2 regions of the Rhizobium sp. BR 249 genome follow, and region 1 is predicted to be linked to the other one. Evidence: riboswitches for the same ligand, from Rfam matches in the RefSeq annotation. Region 1 holds a riboswitch; the other holds the start of a gene.
The links. A riboswitch is a leader RNA that binds a small molecule or an ion and turns the genes downstream of it on or off. The one in region 1 is predicted to bind thiamine pyrophosphate.
Positions count from the first base shown of each region.

Region 2: another riboswitch for thiamine pyrophosphate. It lies ahead of QD408_RS18515 (HMP/thiamine-binding protein); the one in region 1 lies ahead of thiM (hydroxyethylthiazole kinase).

Region 1 is NZ_JARWKX010000012.1:13,210-18,420, reverse strand. Features, by position in the region: gene QD408_RS13150 (GNAT family N-acetyltransferase) at 1-235, opposite strand, end outside; gene thiD (bifunctional hydroxymethylpyrimidine kinase/phosphomethylpyrimidine kinase) at 428-1,237, opposite strand; gene thiE (thiamine phosphate synthase) at 1,234-1,869, opposite strand; gene thiM (hydroxyethylthiazole kinase) at 1,866-2,669, opposite strand; TPP riboswitch at 2,718-2,814, opposite strand; gene QD408_RS13130 (hypothetical protein) at 2,904-4,229, opposite strand; gene QD408_RS13125 (S8 family peptidase) at 4,238-5,211, opposite strand, start outside.
Region 2 is NZ_JARWKX010000019.1:93,817-99,027, forward strand. Features, by position in the region: gene QD408_RS18495 (acyltransferase family protein) at 1-167, opposite strand, end outside; gene QD408_RS18500 (ABC transporter substrate-binding protein) at 362-1,372, opposite strand; partial or broken gene QD408_RS18505 (ABC transporter ATP-binding protein) at 1,389-2,200, opposite strand; gene QD408_RS18510 (ABC transporter permease) at 2,197-3,003, opposite strand; partial or broken gene QD408_RS18515 (HMP/thiamine-binding protein) at 3,018-3,131, opposite strand; TPP riboswitch at 3,121-3,234, opposite strand; gene soxR (redox-sensitive transcriptional activator SoxR) at 3,474-3,938, shown strand; gene QD408_RS18525 (SDR family NAD(P)-dependent oxidoreductase) at 4,056-4,826, shown strand; gene QD408_RS18530 (ArsR/SmtB family transcription factor) at 4,930-5,211, shown strand, end outside.

The DNA of each region.
Region 1 (5,211 bases):
AGGCAAAGCCCAAGAGCTTGCCGCCTTCGGCGGCGATGAGGCAGGCAACGGGCTGGCGGGAGAAGGCAACCATAACTTCGCTTGCCCAGTTCTCACTGAACTGTTCGCGAACCCAGCCGACCACGAGATGCAGCTCCGGCGGGAGGGCCGGACGGACGGAGACGCCGACGTGATCGGCCTTCTGTTTCAGGTCGGCGAGCTCGGCAGAATACAAGCTCACAAGCAGGTCTGGCACCTGTCGCTCCTCCTAATATTCCGTTATTGCGGAATGTATCCCCTTTTAGTGTTATAGATTTGGCCATCCGGCCGAGCTTGTCAACAGGGATTTTAAATGTGAGCGGCTTCACGTGGAGTAGAGGTCAAATGCAAAAACGGCCCGGTAGGACCGGGCCGTTTCGGTTTGCAACGTGTTCGCTGATGTGAGCGCTTACGCGCCTTCTTTCCAAAGCGCATGAAAATGCTGCACCGGGCCGTGGCCGGAACCGACGGTGAGGCTGCCGGCGGCGGCGACCGCGTCGGCGAGATAATCCTTCGCGATGGCGACCGACTGCTGCGCCGAGGCGCCTTTGGCAAGCTCGGCGGCCAGCGCGCTGGAGAGCGTGCAGCCTGTGCCGTGCGTATTCTTGGTTGGCACGCGTCGGGCTTCGAACCAGTGCAAGCCGCCGGCCGTGGCAAGCACGTCCGGGCTTTCGTTGCTGTCGAGATGGCCGCCCTTGACCAGCACGGCGGCGGGGCCGAGCGCGCGCAGCTGTTCGGCTTGCGCCGCCATCTCGTCGCGATTGGTCGCAACCGGCTGGTGCAACAGGGCCGCGGCTTCGGGCAGGTTCGGGGTCAGGAGCGTTGCGAGCGGCAGCAGCTGGCCCGTCAGCACGTCAACGGCCTCCGGCGCGAGCAGGGCAGCGCCGCCCTTGGCGATCATCACCGGGTCGATGACGATGGGAATGCCGCGCCGGTCGGCAAGGGCTGCGGCGACGGCTTCGGCGATCCCGGCATTGGCGATCATGCCGATCTTGACGGCGTCGACGCGTACATCGGCAAAGACGGCATTGATCTGGTCGGCGACGAATTGCGGCGGCACCAGATGCACGCCGCTGACGCCTTGCGTGTTCTGCGCCGTCAGCGCGGTCAGCACCGCCATGCCATAGACGCCGCGGGCGGAAAAAGCCTTGAGATCGGCCTGGATGCCGGCGCCGCCCGAGGGATCGGAACCGGCGATGGAGAGAACGTTGCGGATCATGGACGCACCTTTCGAATTTCTGCGGCGATGCGGCGCGTGGCGGCTTCGGGATCTGCGGTGCCGCAGATGGCGGAGACGACGGCAAGCCCCTTGGCGCCGGCTGTAAACACTTCGGCCACATGCTCCGCCTTGAGGCCGCCAATGGCGACCGACGGCACCGGCGAGGCCTTCACCAGCATCGCTAGGCCATCGAAGCCGATCGGCTGCTTGTGGTCAGCCTTGGTCGGCGTCGCAAAGACAGGTCCGACGCCGGTATAATCGACGAGACCGGGATCGACGGCGCCGGCAAGCTGGGCGGTCTCGACCGAGAGGCCGAGGATCATGTCCGGGCCGATCATCGTTCGTGCCTTGCGCGCGTCCATGTCCTCCTGGCCGATATGCAGACCGTCCGCGCCGATGGCGATCGCCGCCTCGACATCGTCATTGACGACGAGCAGCGCGCCGCTTCCCGCAAGCGTCTGTTTCAAGGCGCGGCCGGTCTCGATCATTCTGGCCGTGCCGGCATGTTTGTCGCGCAGTTGCACCATCGTCACGCCGCTTGCAACGGCAAGGCGCGCCGTCTCGATCATGCCGATCCCGGCGCAGAGATCGGGATCGAGGACCAGATAGAGCGAAAGGTCGAAGCGCTTCATGCGACCGATACCCTTGCCCTGGCATCGAGCGTTTCGGCGTCGATCGCCGCCAGCGCATCGAGGAAGCGCCAGGAGAAGGAGCCGGGGCCGGCAGCACCCAGCGCCGCATCTTCGCCGGCGACGGCGAAGGTCGCGAGGGCGGCGACAGTCGCGCCGAAGAGATCTTCAGGCGCGGTCGCGGCAAAGGCGCCCACGAGGCAGGTGAGCGAGCAGCCGAGTGCCGTGACCTGCGGCATCAGGGCCGATCCGCCTGCGACGCGCACGGCTCTTTTCCCATCTGTCACGAAATCCACGGCGCCGGTGACGGCGACGATCGCCTGCTGTCGCTCCGCCAGCCGCCGTGCCGAATCCTCTGCCTGTTCGACCGGATCGCGGCTGTCGACGCCCTGGCCGCGGCTTTCTCCGCCGGCAAGCGAAATGATCTCGGAGGCGTTGCCGCGGATGATCGTCGGGCGGAGTGCCAGAAGGTCGGCCACCGCCCCGCGGCGGAAGGCCGTGGCGTAATGGGCGACCGGATCGAGCACCCAGGGTTTGCCGGCTGCGTTGGCGGCTTTCGCAGCCGCCCGCATGCCTTCGATCCATTGCGTCGAGAGCGTGCCGATATTGATGGTGAGTGCATTGGCGATGCCGGCGAATTCACCGGCTTCTTCCGCGGCATGCACCATGGCCGGCGAGGCGCCTGATGCCAGCAGGACGTTTGCGGCGATGTTCATGGCGACGTAATTGGTGATGCACTGAACGAGCGGCGGTTTCTCGCGCATCGCCTTCAACATGGCTCCCGACGTGGTCTTCATCTGCATAGTGCCCCTTTCAGGCGGGGCAGGCACGGGGCGGTTCATGCGGGCAAAGCCCAACCCCGAGCGACTCCCTCCGCCGGCATGATCCGGTTCAGGTTCGAAGGGTGCTTCTCAGCCCGTCTGCCGACGGACGCCCCTGTCTCTCATCGGGTTTGTTCTTGCAGAGAACGGCGCGCATGTCATCCCGAAAATGACAATTCCGCGAACTCTGCGATGCGGCCAATTCACGAAAGACGGTCAGCCGACGATCTTTGCCAGCAGCCGTCCGACCTCTTCGTTCGTGACATTGTTATGGGCATCCGATGCGGCCGTCTTGATGATGTATTTGTCCGCCAGGAAAGTGTTCACCTTGCCGGATTTCGGGGCGAAGACGGCATCCGTATCGTCCTCGACGGCCTGGCCGGCCTTCAGGTGCTGCGGACCGTTCGCCCCCATCGCACCGAACTCGTCGTCGGCATCGCCGATGCTCTTGGCGATATCGCGCGAAAGGCGCGAAGCCAGAGCATAGGCGAGCGTGCAGGCGAGATCGTTGTGGGTGTGGGTGATGCAGATCGGGCCGGTCGGTTTGCCCACCACATTGGGAAAGGCGCCGGCAAGACCCGGCTTGATCTCTTTGGCGAAACCATTGTGTGAAAAGGCGCCCTGCAGCAAAGTGAGCGAGAAGAATTCCAGCTTCGGCACGGGCGCGAGCCCGTTTGCCGCCGCCGAGACCAGCCGGGCGCCAAAGCTGTGGCCGACCAGATGCAGCCGGATCGGTTGCTGCGGTGCGAGCTTCGAGAGCACGCTTTTGGTCAATGCCTCCCCGACGATGCCGGCGCGTTTCTTCATTTCGTAATAGGTGAGCTGGTTCAGGAAGCGTGCTACCGCTGCCCGCGGACCGGAGATCAGGCCCGAGACGATGTCGCCGAGGCCTTGCGCTTCACCGACCGAGCTTTCCAGATTGAACGTCGGTGGCGGGACGAGGCCCTCCATCAGCACCTTGGCGCTGGTGGCATCCGCAGTCGCCAGTGCGATCGGTTCGGCATCCGCCTTGAGTTCCGTGTCGGATTGGGGCGAGCCGATCGCCTCCCTGCCTTTTCTGACGAGGAAAAGCGACGTCGTTTCATCGAGGGTCTCGGCTGCGGCCCGTGCCTGTTCCGATGTGTCAGAGCCGTCCGGCCCGAAGAGATCCTCGAAATCGGCCAGGACTTTCTTGAAAGCCTTTTCGTCGAGATCCTGGACCGGGGCCGCCGCCCCGTCCGCTGCCTGGGCGCCACCGCCCGCCGTCACCAGCGTCCGTTCGTCGAAATCGGTGCGGTAGGCCTTGGCCGGCCAGACGATGCCGGCGACGACGGTGCGGCGCGCCTTGTCGGACGCAAGCTTCTTGCAGGCGTTTGCCCAGAGCGTTCCGTAGAGCGTGCGGGCATCGTCCTTGGTGTTCTTCCAGCCATGCGACATCACGATCAGATCGGTAATATCGGGCTGGTTGAGCAGCGCGGCGAGCTTTTTCGTCAGCGCGGCATCGATCGCACCGTCCTTGTCGAATTCGAGCCATAGGAATGGCGAGGGTCCAAGCGTGTCCATGTGTCCTCCTACACAGCTTGCAGCGTTCGCATCAGATCGAGCAGGCCGGCGCCCTGAAACTCCGGCCGCCGTTTGAGATCGGTCGCCGCGCCGACGAAGATTTCCTTCACGCGTTCCGGCTGGCCGAGAAATTCACGCCGGACCGACAGGAAAGCGGCGATCGCGCCGGAAACATGCGGCGTCGCCATGCTGGTGCCGGTATCCTCCCGGAACGGCGCCTCGTTCGGTTTGGCAGCGTCAGGAAGCGCGCAGGAGACGATGCGCTCGCCGGGCGCGACGAGATCCGGCTTCATGCGCCCGTCGGCGGTCGGCCCCTTCGAGGAGAAATAGGAGACGCCGTAGGTATGCGGCATGTCGCGATGGGTCGAGCCGACCGTGACGGCGAGCGCCGCATTGCCGGGATCCATGATCGTGCCGCTATGGGCGGCGCGTTCCGGGGCTCCGGAAAATTGCATCACCGTGCCATAGCCGGCATTGCCGGCCGCGACCACCACGCAGACGCCCGAGCGCACCAGCCTGTTGACCTCGACGCAGAGCGGGCTTTGCCCGGCGGCGAACCATACCGGGTTGAAGGGATAGCCGAGGCTCAGGTTGAGCCCATGGATCTTGATGTTGCGCCCGTAATCGTTCGAGCGCTGGACGTAGTTGATCGCGGCCAGCAAATTGCTGAGCCTGCCTTGCTTGTCGTTGACGAGCACTTTCAGGCTCATCAGCTTGCAATGCGGCGCCATGCCGGAGATCACGCCCTGATGCTCCTCCGTGACCTTGGACTTCGTGTCGTCCTCTTTGCGTATTTCCGAAGTGACCGAGATTTTCTTGATTCCGCTCGTCTTCGGGGCTTCCGAGAGGGATGTCCGGCCTGCGATGATGCCGGCGACATGGGTTCCGTGGCCGGCGGTGTCGGTCAGCGCGGTCTTCGGCGCCGATGCCGGATCGGGATTGTCCGACGTAAAGTCCCAGTGACTGAGTCCGTCAGGCAGTT
Region 2 (5,211 bases), on a different contig from region 1:
AAGATGGCAACGCCGAAATTGCCGAAGCGGGCGATATGTGCGGCTGGGGCAAATTCGTCCGGAATCCTGCGCATATCCAGCCGAAGCACGAGATGGTGGACGAGCACCAGCAGACAGGCCGCCGCACGCAAGAAGTCTGCCCCGGCCAATCTCTCCTCTTGTCGCATTCCGTCCCTCGCCTTGTCCGAAGACTTTGCCGCGGAAAGCCGCGGCGGACAAGGCTGGAACATCCTGTTCCACGTCAAATAGTGGGAGCAGGGTATGGATCGAAAACCGTTCACGCTTTTCGTCATCATGCTCGAACGCATCGGCCCGAAAATCAGAAACGATCTTCGGGCCGATGCAAGATTGTCGTGCGAACTCAGTCGAGAAGTTCGTTGGTGTAATAGGCGGAAAAGTCCGGCTTTTCCTTGAGTGCGGCGCCGTTCGCATCGACCAGGATGCCGTTATCGAGCAGGAAGCTGCCGATGGCATCGGCCTTTGCCGGATCGAGCGTGCCGATCACGCCAGCCTCGGACTTCAGGAAATGTCCCTCGATCAGCGCCTTCTGAGAAGCCTTGACCAGTTCCGTATTCATCAGTGCGCCGTTGCTGCCGGAGATCAGCAGGTCGCAGGCTTCATCGGGATGGTCGACGGAGTAGGCGTAACCCTGGCGCGTCGCCTGGATGAAGGCGCGGGCGTGTTCGCGACTGGCCGAGAGATAGGCGTCGCTGGAGACGATGACCGTCGTCTGCTCGTCGGGAATGCCATAATCGGAGTAGTGGAAGCGGCCGATCTTGCGGTTTTCCAGCTCGGCGGCGATGCCTTCCCAGGTGTAGATCTCGAGCGTGAAATCGATCGAGCCGTTGTCCAGCGCTTCATAGGCGGAGGTGCCGAGGGTGACGGTCTTGACGTCGCCCTTGCCGCCGTCGTTGCGGATCATCGCGGAGACCAGCGCGCTTTCCCAGGCGCCGCCAAAGCCGCCATAGGTCTTGCCGTCGAGATCTTTAGGGCTCTTGATGTCGTCGCGTCCGCCCTTGAAGATCAGGCGTGCGGTTTCCGTCTGGACGACGCCGTAAACCATCTTCACGTCACCGCCGCCGGCGCGCTGCGTGAGGGCCTCGATCTCGCTGCTGATGCCGAAATCGGCGACGCCGTTGGATACGAGCGTTCCGGCGCTGGTGTCCGTGAAGGGAAGAATTTCGACATCGAGGCCGGCGGCGGCATAGTAGCCTTTCGCTTGGGCCACGTAGATGCCGATATGGTTGGTATTGGGCGTCCAGTCGAGCGCGATGCGAACCTTTGCGGGTGCCGACTGGGCGAAGGCGGTGCGGCCGGCGAGGCTTGCGGCGAGAGCGGCGAAGATCGTCTGTCGACGGGTGAGAAGCAGCATGGTGACCTCCTCAGGTTTAACTCTTTAAATTAGGAAAGGATTCAGATTTTAGGCCGACGGCCTAAAATCATCCTGTTCCAGCGGATGAAGCAGGGTTTGCAGGATTTCAGTCTCGATCGCCTGGGCCGACGGCGAGCCGAGATCGGCGATGCTTCTCGGGCGGGGCAGGGGAACGCGGAATTCGCGGATGACACGCGCCGGCCGGGCGGAGAGCACGTAGATGCGGTCGGAAAGAAACACCGCCTCGCGGACATCGTGGGTGATCAGCAGCGCCGTCCAGCGATGTTCGGTCCACATGCCCTGCAGCCACTCCTGGATCTGCGTGCGCGTCAGCGCGTCGAGCGCGCCGAAAGGTTCGTCGAGCAGAAGCATGTCCTGGGTCTGAACGACGGTGCGCAGCAGCGCGGCACGCTGGCGCATGCCGCCCGATAGCGCTGAGGGATAGTGATGTTCGAAGCCGGCAAGGCCGAACCGCTCGAAGAGGGGGGCGACAGCCGCGCGGGCGGCCCGACGGCTCATGCCCTTTACCTCGAGCCCAAGTGCAGCATTGTCGATGATCCGGCGCCAGGGCATCAGCGCATCGCGTTGCGGCATGAAGGCGAAGGAATGCGGCGTCTCTTCCAGCGCTGCACCGTTGAAAAGCATGCTGCCGGAATCGGGGCGCAGCGCCTGTGTCAGCAGTCGCAGCACCGTCGATTTTCCGGAGCCGGACGGGCCGACGATCGAAACGAACTCGCCGCTTGCGACATCAAGCGAGATATCGCCCAGAACCTTCATGCCGTCGAAGGATTTCGAGATGTTGCGCAGTTCAAGCATGTGACCGGTCATCGGCGCCGCTCCTGGGATGGCTGCCAGGGCATGACGAAACGCTGGATCATCAGCGTCAGCCCGAAGAGGCAGAGTGTCAGCACGGCGCTGACGATGACGGCGGCGAGCACGAGATCGGGGCGGAAATTGTTCTTGGCGTTGAGGATATAGATGCCGAGGCCGCTCGCGGCGCCGGCATATTCGGCAAAGATCGCGCCGACGACGGCATATGTGATCGAGATTCTCAGGCCGGCGAAGAAATAGGGCAGCGAAGAGGGAAGCCGCGCCAGGCGGAAAATGCGCCAGCGGCTCGCCTTCATCGAGTTCAAGAGTTCAGCGATGTCGCGGTCGGTCGATTCATAGCCCTGTAAGAGCGCGACGAGCAGCGGGAAGAAGGTCACGAGCGCCACCAGCAATATCTTCGGCAACAGGCCGAAACCGAACCAGAGCACGACGAGGGGGGCGATCGCCACCAGCGGCAGGGTCTGGCTGGCAATGAAGATCGGCAGCAATGCGCGGCGCATGAAGGGCACGAAATCCATGAGGATCGAGGAGACGAATGCGAAGGCCAGCGACAGCGCGAAACCGCCGAGCGTCGCGCCGAGCGTCGGCCAGGTGTTTGCCATCAGCGCCTGACGGTTCAGCCAGCCCTGGATGACGATGCGCGAGGGCGCCGGCAGGATGGAGGGCTTGATGCCGGAGAGATCGACATAAATTTCCCAGGCGGCCAGAAAGGCGCAGCCGGCGAGCAAGGCGGGCATGCCCCGATAGAGGGTGGCGCGGAGCGCGGAGAAACGTGAATCCGATGGTTGCGGCGATGTCATCAACGTTCGATTTCGGCCGTGACGAAGAGATCGCACATGGCGGCAAAGAGGATATCGGGCGGGCTGAGAGTGATGCCGGTGAAACTGCCGGGCATCGGATAGAGTGACACTTGCGCGCCTGAGAACATTGGACCTCGCTCCGCTGGCATTACCCAGATCAGCTTTGAAGGGTCCGGAAGCTCGTGCCTCACATCTCAGCCCCGGCAATACGGAGCTCCCCTGTAATCGGCGCGGAAAATATCACCGGGGTTTTCTTCCCGCAACCGCAAATTTGCAGACCCGTCCGCGCGGTCGGGATGGGCCTGCTATGAAGCAAAAACACCCGGACGGGGCTCCGTCCGGGTGTTCCTCGAGGTTCCGTACCTGCCGGGAACGGAACCGGAGTTCTCTGCCTCGGGCGGCGCGATCGGACTTTACGATTGCAGGAGTACGACTTATAAAACCTCAACTAATATTGAGGTCAAGAGGCGATGGACAGGATTCCCGCAACCCCGCTCGGCAGGCTCCTGACAGTCGGCGAAGTGGCGGAGCGCAGTGGTCTTGCCGTCTCGGCGCTGCATTTTTACGAGACCAAAGGGCTGATCTCGAGCATCCGTACCCGCGGCAATCAGCGGCGTTACGGGCGCGACGTGCTTCGCCGGCTCGGGATCATCAAGGTGGCGCAGCGAGTCGGCATACCGCTCTCGGAGATCCAGGCGGCGTTCGAATCCCTGCCGCAGGGGCGCACGCCGACGACCGCCGACTGGCAGAAGCTGTCGGCGCTCTGGAAGGATGATCTCGACGCGCGAATCAGGCAGCTCAGCCTGCTGCGCGACCACCTGAGCGGCTGCATCGGCTGCGGCTGCCTGTCGGTGGAGAGCTGTCCGCTGCGCAATCCCGGCGACCGGCTCGGCAAGGAGGGATCGGGCGCGCTGCTGCTGCAGGCCGGGCGCTGATCTCTGGGGGACCAATCTCCGGGGAAAGATCGATGCACGCCTTTCTTTTGCGTGACATACCCATATGTTAAGGCGAATGACACACCCGGCGGCCCTGTCCGCAAGGAGGACGGCTTCGTGTTCCACCCCAGGCTTTTTGAAAATCGCAATGTCGTCGTGACCGGGGCCGGTCGCGGCATCGGTCTTGAAGTCGCCCGGCAATTTCTGGACTGCGGAGCGAGGGTGATCGTCCATACCGGACGCAAGCCGGGACGAGATCTGCCGGATTCCCTGCTGACGGCGGAATCCGAAAGGCGGGCGCTGCTGCTGCATGCGGATTTTTCCGCTTCGAACGGGGCGGCAGGATTTGCTGAAGATGTGCTCGCCTTCTTCGACGAGGTGCATGTCCTCGTCAACAATGCCGGCACCATGCTCGGCCGTTTTCCGGCCGGCACGCTCACCGATGCGGATTATGAGGCGGTCGTGCGACTGAACCAGACATCGGTGGTGGCGCTGACGCGGGCGTTGCTGCCGGCGTTGAAGGCGGCTCAGGGGGCTGCCATCGTCAACACGGTTTCGATTTCGGCGCTGACCGGCGGCAGCCCCGGTTCCTCGATCTATTCGGCGTCGAAAGCTTTCGTGGCGACCTATTCCAAGGCGCTGGCGCGCGAGCTCGCGCCGGACGGAATCCGCGTCAACTGCGTCTCGCCGGGAACGATCGAAACCGATTTCCACGAGCGTTACTCCTCCCGCGAGAAGCTGGAGCAGACCAGAAAATCCATCCCTCTGCAGCGGCTCGGAACGGCGGAGGATTGCGCGCCGGCCTATCTGTTCCTGGCGGCTCCGTCGCTGTCGGGATACATCACCGGTCAAGTAATCGAAATCAACGGCGGTCAGCTTATCTGCTGATTTGTTTGGACCTTTTTTGGCATTTCATGACTTTTGGCCAATTCGTTTCTGCGAATATGCTATTGTACTGATCTACCTCATCGCTTCCCTTCCGAGATTTCGAATGCCGTTGCCTAAACCGGAGCCGGGGATGACCGGCCAGGAGTTGCATAAACTCGCTGGAAAAGCCCATGAAGCGAGCGATCTTCTAAAAGCGCTGGCGCACCAGACCCGCCTTCTGATCCTCTGCATATTGGCGAATGAGGAGCGGACGGTGGGCCAAATCGAAACCATCCTCGGCATTCAGCAGGCGATGGTTTCGCAGCAGCTCGCGCGTTTGAGGCTCGAAGGGCTGGTCAATACGCGCCGCGAGGGCAGGATGGTCTATTACAGCATCGGCAATGTC